DNA from 3 places in the Mesorhizobium sp. P2_A12 genome. Region 2 is predicted to be linked to each of the others. Evidence: predicted binding sites of a transcription regulator. Region 2 holds the regulator's gene; each other region holds the start of a gene.
The links. Region 2 encodes PhoB, which activates phosphate uptake and scavenging genes when phosphate is short. Its sites were predicted from a motif close to TGTCATNNANCTGTCAT; they were not measured.
Positions count from the first base shown of each region.

Region 1: a site for PhoB is predicted at 1,946-1,962, ahead of AC1DZU_RS29800 (acid phosphatase). Genes of this name have one in related genera too.
Region 3: a site for PhoB is predicted at 2,122-2,138, ahead of phnC (phosphonate ABC transporter ATP-binding protein). Genes of this name have one in related genera too.

Region 1 is NZ_JBFUCU010000021.1:36,563-40,689, reverse strand. It holds gene AC1DZU_RS29810 (putative bifunctional diguanylate cyclase/phosphodiesterase) at 1-355, opposite strand, end outside; gene AC1DZU_RS29805 (cytochrome-c peroxidase) at 566-1,798, opposite strand; gene AC1DZU_RS29800 (acid phosphatase) at 2,051-3,589, shown strand; gene AC1DZU_RS29795 (Lrp/AsnC family transcriptional regulator) at 3,628-4,107, opposite strand.
Region 2 is NZ_JBFUCU010000004.1:530,670-534,796, reverse strand. It holds gene xylF (D-xylose ABC transporter substrate-binding protein) at 1-24, opposite strand, end outside; gene AC1DZU_RS12925 (ROK family protein) at 378-1,625, shown strand; gene phoB (phosphate regulon transcriptional regulator PhoB) at 1,779-2,468, opposite strand; gene phoU (phosphate signaling complex protein PhoU) at 2,488-3,195, opposite strand; gene pstB (phosphate ABC transporter ATP-binding protein PstB) at 3,221-4,027, opposite strand; gene pstA (phosphate ABC transporter permease PstA) at 4,024-4,127, opposite strand, start outside.
Region 3 is NZ_JBFUCU010000005.1:38,154-42,280, reverse strand. It holds gene phnL (phosphonate C-P lyase system protein PhnL) at 1-663, shown strand, start outside; gene AC1DZU_RS14050 (DapH/DapD/GlmU-related protein) at 660-1,277, shown strand; gene AC1DZU_RS14045 (DUF1868 domain-containing protein) at 1,363-2,073, shown strand; gene phnC (phosphonate ABC transporter ATP-binding protein) at 2,209-3,057, shown strand; gene phnD (phosphonate ABC transporter substrate-binding protein) at 3,206-4,114, shown strand.

The DNA of each region.
Region 1 (4,127 bases), on a different contig from region 2:
GCTCCTCGAGCTTTCCTGTCACGGCATCAAAGCGGTCGGGGTCGAAATCCAGCGGCAGGAAGTAGACTTCGGAAATGGAGACGTTGTTGGCGAGGTTGTTGTAGATCTGCTGGATTGTCGCGCGGCCCTCGTCGCCGAGGTTGGTGCCATGCCGGTCGAGGTTTCGGACGCTTGGCAGATAGCTCAGCGTGCGCACATTCTCGTAGACGGCCCGCAAGGCGTCTTCGACGGTCTTGGCGGTTGTCCTGGCTGCCGCCTGGGAGTTCTCGATATAGCGTTCCCTGGCAAGCGCGAAGTTTCGCTGGGCGTCGATATGCAAGGCCGCCAGCATCGCTGCGCCGGTCACAAGGATCACAACAAATCCGACTGCTCGCCAGAATGCGTTCATCGGCGTCCCACCATCAATTGGTAAGGGATACCCCAGAGCAGTTTAGGAAGCGCTAATGAGGAAGCGCCATTGCAAATGTCGGTCCTTGCTGCCCCAGCGCCGCCGCACACCAAATCCGGCAAGATCCAGAAACCTGTTTTGCGGGTGCGAGACTGGCCTGCGCAAGGCCCGGGGGGATCATTTCGCCGGCACAGCCCCGCCCTGCTGATCCGCATCGGTCAGCGTTTGCAGGAAGGCGACGATGTCGTCGATTTCGGGGTCGGTCAGCGCCGGCTTGTCGCCCGGCTTCTTGCCAAAGGGCGGGTCCTGGTTGAGGTTGGCCCAATAAGCCTTTGGCAAATCGTCATTTTTCCTGATCGTACCGTCGGCATTCTTGGGATACCAGTGGCCTGGATCGCTGTCGCGGCTGGCATAGAAGGCGACCGCGTCGCGCAGCGTGTGGAAATAGCCATTGTGGAAGAAGCTTTTGCGGAGCGCGACATTGCGCAGCGTCGGCGTGCGAAACAGGCCGCAATAATCAGCCCGGCCATGGAAGTCGGTGCGCAGCGGCCCGCAGAGGCCGAGATCGAAATAGGCGGGGTCGGCATTGGCCGGGATGGCCAGGTTGCGCGGTACGGCGACGGCGATCAGGCCGAAATCGGTGAACTGCGGCGGCTCGCCGTCATTGGCGGGTTCGCTCAGGTGGCAGCTGGCGCAATTGCCCTTGGCCTCGCCCTCGAACAGCGCGCGGCCGCGCAATTCCTGCGCCGACAGCGTCGCCTTGCCGGCGAGAAAGGCGTCGTAACGGCTGGAGTAGGGATAGAAGTCGGCGGCGCTCTGTTCAAAGGTGCCGAGCGCCTCGGCGGCGGCGTCGAAGGCGTCGTCTGGATGATCGAACACGGTGTCGCCGAAGGCTGCCCTGAATTCATCGGCATATGCCGACCTGCGCAATCCGGCGGTGACGGCGGCGGCATCCTTGTTGGCCATCTCGAATGGCGACAGCAGCGGGATCTTGGCCTGGTCGCGGCCACGGTCTGCGCGGCCGTCCCAGGTCAGGCCGCCGGTCGAGCCGTTGTCGACGCTTTCGTCGCCTTCATCCTCGGAATCGTAGAAGTGCTCGGTGAAGGCGGGCACCGCCTGGAGGTAACGTAGCGACGGTACGGCGCGCAATCCGGGCTGGTTCAGCTTCGGCCCGCCCATCTCGACCGGTGCGGCCGAGATCGGGCCGAAGGCATGGTGCGGATCATGGCAGGACGAGCAGGATTGTTTGCCTGAAGCCGACAGCGACGGGTCGAAGAACATCTTGCGGCCAAGCGCTGTCAGCGCTTGCGCCCGCGCGAAGGCATCCGCGCGCGACATCGGTCCGGGGTGGACGCTGCCGCTTCCGGCGCTGACGGCGTTGCCGGGCAGGATCGTGGCGAGGCCAAACATCGATGCCGCGGCGGCCGCGGTCATCAGGCCTTTCCATCGTCTTGCCGTCATAAGGTTCAGCCCGGTTTGTTCCGGAATTAGGTCCGCACTGCAACGGATTGATGACCGGTCCACCCGCTCACGCAACCGTGTTCGGATGGGCGATAAATGTCACAAAGGTGACAAGGCATCGACCTAGCGTCTGCAGCCATGGCTCGTCGCCCCGAGCCATGCACTGCCCTCTAGCCATCACCCTAGCCATGAGGACCTCCCATGACGCGGTTCACGCTTTTCACCTCGCTTTGCCTGACCGGCACGGCGCTGGCCTCGATTCCGGCTACAGCCATCGCCGCCCCTCCCGGCTATGACAAGATCGACACGGTCGTCGTCATCTATGCCGAAAACCGCAGCTTCGATAATCTCTATGGCGGCTTCCCCGGCGCCAACGGCCTGGCCAACCTTTCGGCCGGCCAGGTGCGCCAGCTCGACCGCGACGGCAAGCCGCTGACCGAACTGCCGCCGGCCTGGGGCGGCCTGACCGCCAAAGGGGTAACGCCGCCGGTGACCGAGGCGCAGTCGGCGCATCTCAGCAATGCCAGCTTCGCCATCGACGACGCCAGCGGCTTCAACGAGAAGACCTCCGTCATCACGCGCGACCTCTGGCACCGCTTCTATCAGGAGCAGATGCAGATCGACGGCGGGAAGAACGACAAGTTCGTCGCTTGGGCCGATTCCGGCGGCCTGGTGATGGGCCATTATGACGGCTCGGTGCTGCCGATGTGGGCGGTGGCGAAGAAATACGTTTTGGCCGACAATTTCTTCCAGGGCGCCTTCGGCGGCTCCTTCCTCAACCACATCATGCTCGCCTGCGCCTGCGTGCCGGTCTATCCCAACGCCGACACCAGCCCGGTCAAGGGGCAGATCGCCGTGGTCGAGGCCGATGGCACGACGCTGAAGGTTGCCGACAATTCGCCGGCCTCGGCGCTCGGCGGCGCGCCGAAATTCGTCAATGACGGCGCCATCACCCCAGACTTTTACGCCGTCAATACAATGCAGCCGCCTTACCAGCCGAGCGCCAACAAGCCGGCCGAAGGCGGCGACAAGGCACTTGCCGATCCGGCGCAGCCGACCACGCTGCCGCCGCAGCACGACATCACCATCGGCGACCTGTTGTCGCTGAAGGGCGTCAGCTGGGCCTGGTACTCCGGCGCCTGGCAGGCAGCGCTCGACGGCAAGAACGCGACGCCGGTGCCGAACTTCCAGTTCCATCACCAGCCATTCAACTATTTCGCGGCTTACGCGCCCGGCACGGCCGCGCGGGCCGAACATCTTAGGGATGGCGGCCTCGACGGGGCCGAATTCATCAAGGCGATCGACGACGGCAAGCTGCCGGCGGTGAGTTTCTACAAGCCGCAAGGCAATCTCAACGAGCATGGCGGCTACGCCGATGTGGCGAGCGGCGACCAGCATCTCGCCGACGTCGTCTCGCACCTGGAGAAAAGCCCGCAATGGAGCCATATGCTGGTGGTCGTCACCTATGACGAGAATGGCGGGTTCTGGGACCATGTCGCGCCACCGAAGGCCGACCGCTGGGGGCCGGGCAACCGCATCCCGGCCTTCATCATCTCGCCGTATGCGAAGATGGGCACGGTCGACCACACCCAATACGACACGACGTCGATCCTGCGCTTCATCACTGCGCGCTACGATTTGCCGGTTCTGCCCGGCATCGTCGCCCGCGACAAGGCGCTGCGCAACAACGACCAGCCGCCGATGGGCGATTTGAGCGCGGCTCTCGATCTCAGCCGCTAGGGCAGCTCAGGACCTCGGTGCGGCGCGATCTCATTGCTCTAGCCGCCTGATCTCCGGATCAGGTCGCGGCCGATCGGCTTTGGCGCCTCGCTGCGCAGCACCAGCGCCGTGGTGACAGCGCCGTGGCGGGCCACCGCGTCGACGATGGTTTCAAGCTGCGCCGGCGAGGGAACGACCACTTTCAGGATGAAGCAATCCTCGCCGGTCAGCCGGTGCACCTCGGTGATCTGCGGCATCTCGGCGAACTGCTTCAGGCAGGGCCGGATGTGCTCATGCGTGGTGCGCACCCGGATGATCGCCATCATGCCAAGGCCAAGTGCGACGGGATCGATCACCGCGGTGTAACCGGCTATGATGCCGCGCTCCTCCAGCCGTTTCACCCGCTCGGAGGTCGCCGGCTGCGACAGGCCGACCCGGCGGCCAAGCTCGGACATGCCGATGCGGCCGTTTTCCTGCATGGCTTCGACAATGGCGATATCGGTCGGGTCGAGCGGCGCGCGCTCATCGTTGTTTTTCATGGCCACCTTGAATCCATCGG
Region 2 (4,127 bases):
GATGGCGGCTGTGAATTTTTTCATAATATCCTCCCTGCGCCGCGTATGGCGCGACCAAACTGACCCGTAGGCCGGCACAGAGGCTCTATTTTTTCGAGCCTCGAAAAAATAGTGATCCAACGCCCGAACGCTGTCAACATCGATTCTGATGGATTTTGACGTCTCTCCGAGTTTTTTTCGAGCTCCGGAATAAATAATGACATGATGGTGGGGTTCTGCCAGAATTTGGCTTCGCGCATGTCGCCCCAAAAGTCCGCAGCGGTTTCGGGGCAACGACACGCGCAGAAGCAAGTGCCTGAAGCGTCGCGCATTCAGGCTTCGCTGATGGCCTTCGGGAGGCACGAAAGGCTGCGGCGACCGGGAGGATGTGAAAAAACATGTCGGTCGGAATCCGCCACGACGATCTGCGCCGCCGCAACCGGGCGATGGTGATTGCGGCCGTGCGCCGCGCCGGACAGCCGTCCCGCACCGAGATCGCCGCGACCACGGGCCTCAGCCATTCGACCATATCGGCGATCTCCTCCGACCTCATCGGCGAAGGCATCCTGACTGAGAGCAAGCCGAGCGAGGCCGGCTCGCTCAAACGCGGCCGGCCGCAGGTCGGCCTCGGCCTCAATCCGGAAGCGGCGGCGGTGATGACCGTGGTGCTGTCACTGAACTTCCTCTCGGTCGCCGTCATCGACTATGCCGGCCAGGTGATCGCCGAGGAACAGCGCCGGCTGGACACGCTGACCATGTCGCGCGACGCGCTGGTCGGTGAATGCGTTGCCATCGTACGGCGTCGTCTTGAAGACCCCGACCTCGACGTCCGCAGTGTCGCCCGCATCGCGCTGGCGATCCAGGGCATCACCGACACGCGTGCCCGCGCCATGCTGTGGTCACCGATCACGCCGCACACCGACATCGCCTTCGCCGACATACTCGAGGACGAGTTCGGCATCCCCGCCACCATGGAGAACGACTGCAACATGATGGCGATCGCGTTGCGCTGGCGCGACCCCGATCGCTACCGCGACGACTTCATCGCCATCCTGCTGTCGCACGGCATCGGCATGGGCCTGGTGTTGAAGGGCGAGTTGTTCACTGGCACCCATTCCTCGGGCGGCGAGTTCGGCCATATGATCCATCGGCCGCACGGCGCGCTGTGCCGCTGTGGGCGGCGGGGCTGCGTCGAGGCCTATGCCGGCAACTATGCCATCTGGCGGAACGCAAGGCAGATGAGCGAGGACGCGGAACCGGTGGCCGATGTCAGTGACGCCGACATGCGCGCGCTGGCGACCGCGGCCCGCGAGAGGGATGGACCCGAGCGCGAGGCCTATCGCAAGGCCGGCGAGGCACTCGGCTACGGTCTCGGCAGCCTGTTCGCGCTGATCGATCCGGCGCCCGTCGCCATGGTCGGTGTCAGCGCCGCCGCCTTCGACCTGATCGAGCCGGCATTGCGCGAGGCGATTGCGCAGACCGCCGGCGGCCAGCATTCGCAATCGATTTCCTTCGACACCGAACCGAACGAACTGCCACTGATCCGCGAAGGCTGCGCCACGCGGGCGCTGACCTTCGTAGACCAGGAGATTTTCGCGCCGGGCACGCAGGCGAGATCCGGCCTCGGCGGCAAGAACGTTGCGTGAATAACGCGCCTGGATGTGTTGAGATTCAGGTTAGGCCGAGTCGAGAATGGCGGGTTCCGAGAACCGGAACGGAGCGGACATTTGATCCGTGAGTACCGGAAGCGCAGGAAACTGCCGTTCACAGGCCGGCATCACCTGAATATCAGCATATCCCTAATCTTCCCGGATTGCGTAGCCCGCCCCACGAATGGTGCGGATGACATCGGGCATGCGGCCATTGTTGACCGCCTTGCGCAGCCGACCGACATGCACGTCGACCGTGCGTTCGTCGATGTAGATCGTCTCGCCCCAGACATTGTCGAGCAGCTGGCTGCGCGAGAACACACGGCCGGGATGGCGCATCATGAATTCGAGCAGGCGGAATTCGGTCGGTCCGAGCCGAATCTCGCTCTTCTTGCGATAAACCCTGTGCGATTCACGATCGAGCACGATGTCGCCGACCTTGAGCACGCTGGACAGCACTTCCGGCTTGGCGCGGCGCAGCAGCGCCTTGACCCTGGCCATGAACTCCGGCGTCGAGAACGGCTTGACCAGATAATCGTCGGCGCCTGTCGAGAGGCCGCGCACACGATCGCTTTCCTCGCCACGCGCGGTCAGCATGATGATCGGCAGCCGCTCGGTCTCGGGACGCATCCTTAGCCGGCGGCAGAGTTCGATTCCGGAAACCGCCGGCACCATCCAGTCCAGCACCAGAAGGTCGGGGACGTTCTCCTGCAGCCGGATCTCGGCCTCGTCGCCGCGCGTCACCACCTCGACCTGGTAGCCCTCGGACTCCAGATTGTAGCGGAGCAGCACACCCAGCGGCTCCTCATCCTCCACCACCATGATGCGTGGCGCGATCATCGACTGGTCACCCCTGCCGTCATGCCGCCGGCGCGGACATTGCCGTCTCGTCCTGCTTCGGACGATTGGCGGGCAGCTGCGTACCGGTCAAAACATAATATGCATTTTCCGCGATGTTGGTGACGTGATCGCCGATGCGTTCGAGGTTCTTGGCGCAGAACAACAGATGCGTGCAGGCGGTGATGTTGCGCGGGTCTTCCATCATGTAGGTCAGCAGTTCGCGGAACACGGAGGTGTATTTGACGTCGATGCGCTCGTCGTCGGCGCGCAGCTTCGCCAGCGCCGCCGCGTCGCGCGCCGTATATTCCTCGATGACGCCCTGCACCTGGATCAGCACCAGCTGCGCCATTGCGTCGATGGAGTGCGACAGGTCGCGCGGGGTGACACTGAGGCCGACGGTGCCGACGCGCTTGGCGATGTTCTTGGCAAGGTCGCCAATACGCTCGAGGTCGCCGGCCATGCGGATCGAACCGACGACGTGGCGCAGATCGTCGGCCATCGGCTGACGCTTGGCGATCAGTGTGATGGCGCGGTCGTCGAGTTCACGCTGGCGCGCGTCCATGATCGCATCGTCGGAGACGACGCGCTGCGCCAGGGCGTTGTCGGAATTCAACAGCGCCTTGGTGGCGCCGCCGACCATCGAGCCGGCGAGGTCGCCCATGTCGCGGATCAGCCTGCTGATCTGTCCGAGATCCTCGTCGAAAGAAGCGACTGTGTGTTCGCCCATGATCTTAGTCCTCGTATGCCTGAGCTCAGCCGAAGCGGCCGGTGATGTAGTCCTGCGTGCGCTTCTCGCGGGGCGACGTGAAGATCTTCTCGGTGCGGTCGAACTCGACCAGTTCGCCCAGATACATGAAGGCCGTCTGCTTCGACACGCGCGCCGCCTGCTGCATGTTGTGGGTGACGATGACGATCGTGTAGTCGGCTTGCAACTCGTCGATCAGCTCTTCGATCTTGGCGGTCGACAGCGGGTCAAGCGCCGAAGCCGGCTCGTCGAGCAGGATGACTTCCGGCTTCACCGCCACGGTGCGGGCGATGCAGAGTCGCTGCTGCTGGCCGCCGGAGAGGCTGAGGCCGCTTGCGTTGAGCTTGTCCTTGACTTCGGTCCACAGTGCGGCGCGCTTCAGCGCCTGCTCGACACGGCCGTCCATCTCTGACTTGCTGATCTTCTCATAGAGCCTGACGCCGAAAGCGATGTTTTCATAGATCGACATCGGGAACGGAGTCGGCTTCTGGAACACCATGCCGATCTTGGTCCGCAGCAGGTTGAGGTCCTGCGAGCGATCGAGAACGTTCTGGCCGTCGAGCAGCACCTGGCCCTCGGCGGTCTGCTTGGGATAGAGCTCGTAGATGCGGTTGAAGACGCGCAGCAGCGTCGACTTCCCGCAGCCCGAAGGTCCGATGAAGGCGGTGACGCTGCGCTCGGGCAGCGACAGCGTGATGTCCTTCAGTGCCTTGCTCTGGCCGTAGTAGAAGTTGAGGTTCTTGACCTCGATCTTGGCCTTGCCGGCAATTGCCTCGGCGGCGATCGTCATGTCTGGAGACAACATCTGGCTCATTTGTCCTCTCTGCGTCCGGTCAGGCTGCGAGCAAAGATGCTGAGCGCGAGAACCGTCAATGTGATGATGAGTGCACCGGTCCAGGCCAGTTGCTGCCATT
Region 3 (4,127 bases), on a different contig from region 2:
ATGCATCTGCGCGACGGCATCAAACTGCCTGTCGTTGCCGGTGTTTCGTTCTCTATCAGGGCTAGCGAATGCACCGTGCTCGGCGGCCCGTCCGGCGCCGGCAAGAGCTCGATCCTGAAGATGCTCTACGGCAACTACGCCGTCGACGAGGGCCAGATCATCGTCAAGCACGATGACGGGCTGATCGATCTCGCCACCGCCAGTCCGCGCACCGTGCTTGCCATACGCCGGCAAACGATCGGCTATGTCAGCCAGTTCCTGCGCACCGTGCCGCGCGTCTCGGTGCTGGATGTCGTCGCCGAACCGCTGGTCGAGCGTGGCGAAGACCGCGAGAGCGCGCGCGGCAAGGCTCGCGCCTTGCTGGCGCAGCTCAATCTGCCGGAAAAACTCTGGGCGTTGCCGCCGGCAACCTTCTCCGGCGGCGAGCAGCAGCGCGTCAACATCGCGCGTGGCTTCATCACCGAGCATCCGATCCTGCTGCTCGACGAACCGACCGCCTCCCTCGATGCCAGGAACCGCGACGTGGTGATTGAACTCATCGCCGCCAAGAAGGCGGTTGGCGTCGCTCTGCTCGGCATCTTCCACGACCACGACGTGCGCGAGGCGGTCGCCGACCGCATCATCGACGTCACCGCTTTCGCGCCCGGAAAAATCGCCGCATGACGAAAAAACTGTCGGAGACGCCGCTGATCCACCCGACGGCGGACGTGCAGAACTCGACGCTTGGCCGCTGGACCGAGATCGCCGACGGCAGCCGAGTTTCCGAGAGCATCCTCGGCGACTATTCCTACATGATGCAGGACTGCGCCGTCTGGTGCGCGACGATCGGCAAATTTTCCAACATTGCCGCCAGCGTGCGCATCAACGCCACCAACCACCCGACATGGCGGCCGACGCTGCACCACTTCACCTACCGCGCTTCCGACTATTGGGACGACGCAGAGCACGAGAGTGAATTCTTCGCCCAGCGCCGCGCCAAGCGGGTCACCATCGGCCACGACACGTGGCTCGGCCACGGCTCGACCATCCTGCCCGGCGTCACCGTCGGCGATGGTGCCGCGGTCGGCGCCGGCGCGGTCGTCTCGAAGGATGTCGCGCCCTACACCATCGTCGGCGGCGTGCCGGCCAGACCGATCCGTGAGCGCTTCGACCGCCGCACTGCCGAACGCTACCAGGCGCTCGCCTGGTGGGACTGGGACCATGCCAAGCTGCGGACAGCACTAGCTGATTTCCGGGAACTGTCGGCCGAAGCCTTTCTGGAAAAATATGGCGGATAGGCCATCACATCATTGTCATGGGTGAGCCTGTTTCATATCCCTGACACATCGCCGGGGCAGGACGCCATCTGCCCTGGAGATCGCAATGCTTGTTTCTGTCAGACCCTCGCTCGCCGGATTCTTTGCCGGCTCCAATCCGAAGCCACCCGTTCATCTCGGCACGCGCTACGACATGTCGGGCAATTTCCTGATCGAGCCCGGCAACACGGTCGTCAGCCATCTCGTCAGCGGTTCGCCCTCCGAGGCCGTGGTGCTTGCGGTGCGCGACCGGATGCTGGCGATGCCCGATGCCGACCGGCTGGCCTTCACCCCCGTCTCAAGCCTGCACATGACGCTGTTCCAGGGCATCATCGAATATCGCCGCCGGTTGCCCTACTGGCCACATGACGTGCCGCTCGACACCAGCATCGACGCGATGACCCGCCTCTACCTGGAGCGGCTGAAGGGTTTCAAGGGCTTCGGCCCGTTCAACATCAAGGTGGTCGAAATTGTACCGACCGGCCTCACCGTTGCCGGTGCGACCGACGAGGACGTGCGCATCATGGCCGACTGGCGCGATGCCTTGGCGGTGCCGTTCGGCTACAGGCATCTCGACCATGACAACTACGTCTTCCACATCACCTTCGCCTATCAGATCCAGCGTCTTGCGGACGACAGGGCGGCCGCATGGCAGCAACTGTTCGATGATTGCCTCGCGCTTTTCGCGCGGCAGGCTCCGGTGATCGAGATCAAGGCGCCCGCCTTCTGCAGCTTCAGGGACATGGAGCATTTCGAGGAGTTGCAGGTACTCGGCTGATCGACGGCTACAGGCGCCTGACACCGTGCCTGTGGGCAGTAACAAAACTGACATCAATCCGACACCGCAGGTTCATGGCGCTGCGCTAGCCAAGGGTTAACAGACCCTTCAACTGCGACTGGACTGGAAACGACCATGTCAGCCACGCTCGAAATCCGCGGCGTCACCCGACGATTTGGCAAGAACACAGCCGTCAGCGATATCAACATCTCAATCCCGCAGGGCCAGATGGTTGGCATTATCGGTCGTTCGGGCGCCGGCAAATCAACCCTTCTGCGCATGATCAATCGTCTCATCGATCCCAGCCAGGGATCGATTTTTTTTGACGGCGCCGAGGTCTCCCAATTGCGCGGTTCGCCGCTGCGGCGCTGGCAGCGCGACTGTGCCATGATCTTCCAGCAGTTCAACTTGGTGCCGCGCCTCGACGTGCTGACCAATGTGCTGCTCGGCAAGCTGAACCACCGTTCGACTATGTCGAACCTGCTCGGTATGTTTTCCCGCGCCGAGTGCGCCGAGGCGGTCGCCGCACTCGAGCGGCTCGACATCGCCCGCACCGCGATGCAGCCTGCCGGCACGTTGTCGGGCGGCCAACAACAGCGCGTCGCCATTGCCCGCGCCATGATGCAGCAGCCCAAGGTGATCCTCGCCGACGAACCGATCGCTTCGCTCGACCCGCTCAACGCCAAGGTGGTGATGGATTCGCTGCAGGACATCAATCTGCGCGAAGGCATCACCGTCGTCACCAATCTGCACACGCTGGACACTGCCCGCGCCTACTGCAACCGCATCATCGGCATGGCCGCCGGCAAGGTCGTCTTCGACGGTCCGCCGGAAGAGCTCAACCGCGAGGCCGTCCGTCTCGTTTATGGCGCCGACAGCAATGGCGGCGAAATCTCCGAGGCCATCACCTCGACCAGCATCGCCTACAAGCAAAAGATCACCGCATCCGCCGGACCGCTCGAGCCCGCATTCCCGGGATATTGAGTCCATGATCCCGAAAAGTGGAAACCGGTTTTCGGGAAAGATCATGGGTCAAGAAAGAGCGACCTGGATCGCCAGCCCGCGTCAAGGGCACCTGTCAGAATAACCAACGCTACCGGCGCGGGGCCGGAACCCACAGGAGAGATATCCAATGTTCAGGAAGATGGTATTTAGCGCCGTTTCGGTGCTCGCCATGGCGACCAGCATGGCCCACGCCGCCGATATGAAGGAATTCCGCGTCGGCATCCTTGGCGGCGAGAACGAAACCGACCGGCTGCGCAACTACCAGTGCCTGGCCGACCATCTGAAGGCCGAATTCGGCTTCGAGAAGGTCTCGCTGTTCCCCGCCGCCGACTATGACGGCGTCATCCAGGGCCTGCTCGGCGGCACCCTCGACTTCGCCGAACTCGGCGCTTCCGGCTATGCCAGCGTCGCTCTCAAGGACCCGAAGGCGGTCACCCCGATCCTCACCACCCAGCAGACCGACGGCGCCACCGGCTATTATTCGATCGGCCTGGCGCTGAAGTCTTCCGGCATCATCGACATCAAGTCGGCCAAGGGCAAGAAGCTCGGCTACGCCGACCCGGATTCGACCTCCGGCTATCTGATCCCGCTGACCCAGATTCCGAAGGACACCGGCGCTTCGAACGAGACCTTCTTCGCTTCGACGCAGTTCAATGGCGGCCACGAGAACAACGTCCTGGCCGTGCGTGACGGCAAGGTCGACGTCGCGGTGGACGATTCCTCGGGCATCGGCGATTTCAAGAACGGCTACACCTCCGGCACCTTCCACAAGGAAGTCGCCAAGGGCGCCGTCGACCCCAACGACTTCGTCGAAGTCTGGCGCTCGGGCCTGATCCCGAACGGCCCGCTGGTCGTGCGCACGGCGCTCGGCGACGAGATGACCGCCAAGCTGACCGCGTTCTTCACAGCCCTTCCGGCCAAGGACAAGGCTTGCTTCGAGGGCGTCGAAGGCGGCGATTTCACCGGCTACGTTCCGGTGAAGGCGGACTTCTACAACGTCATCGTCGAAGCCCGTAAGGCAGCCATCGGCGGCTAACGGCGAAATCAGA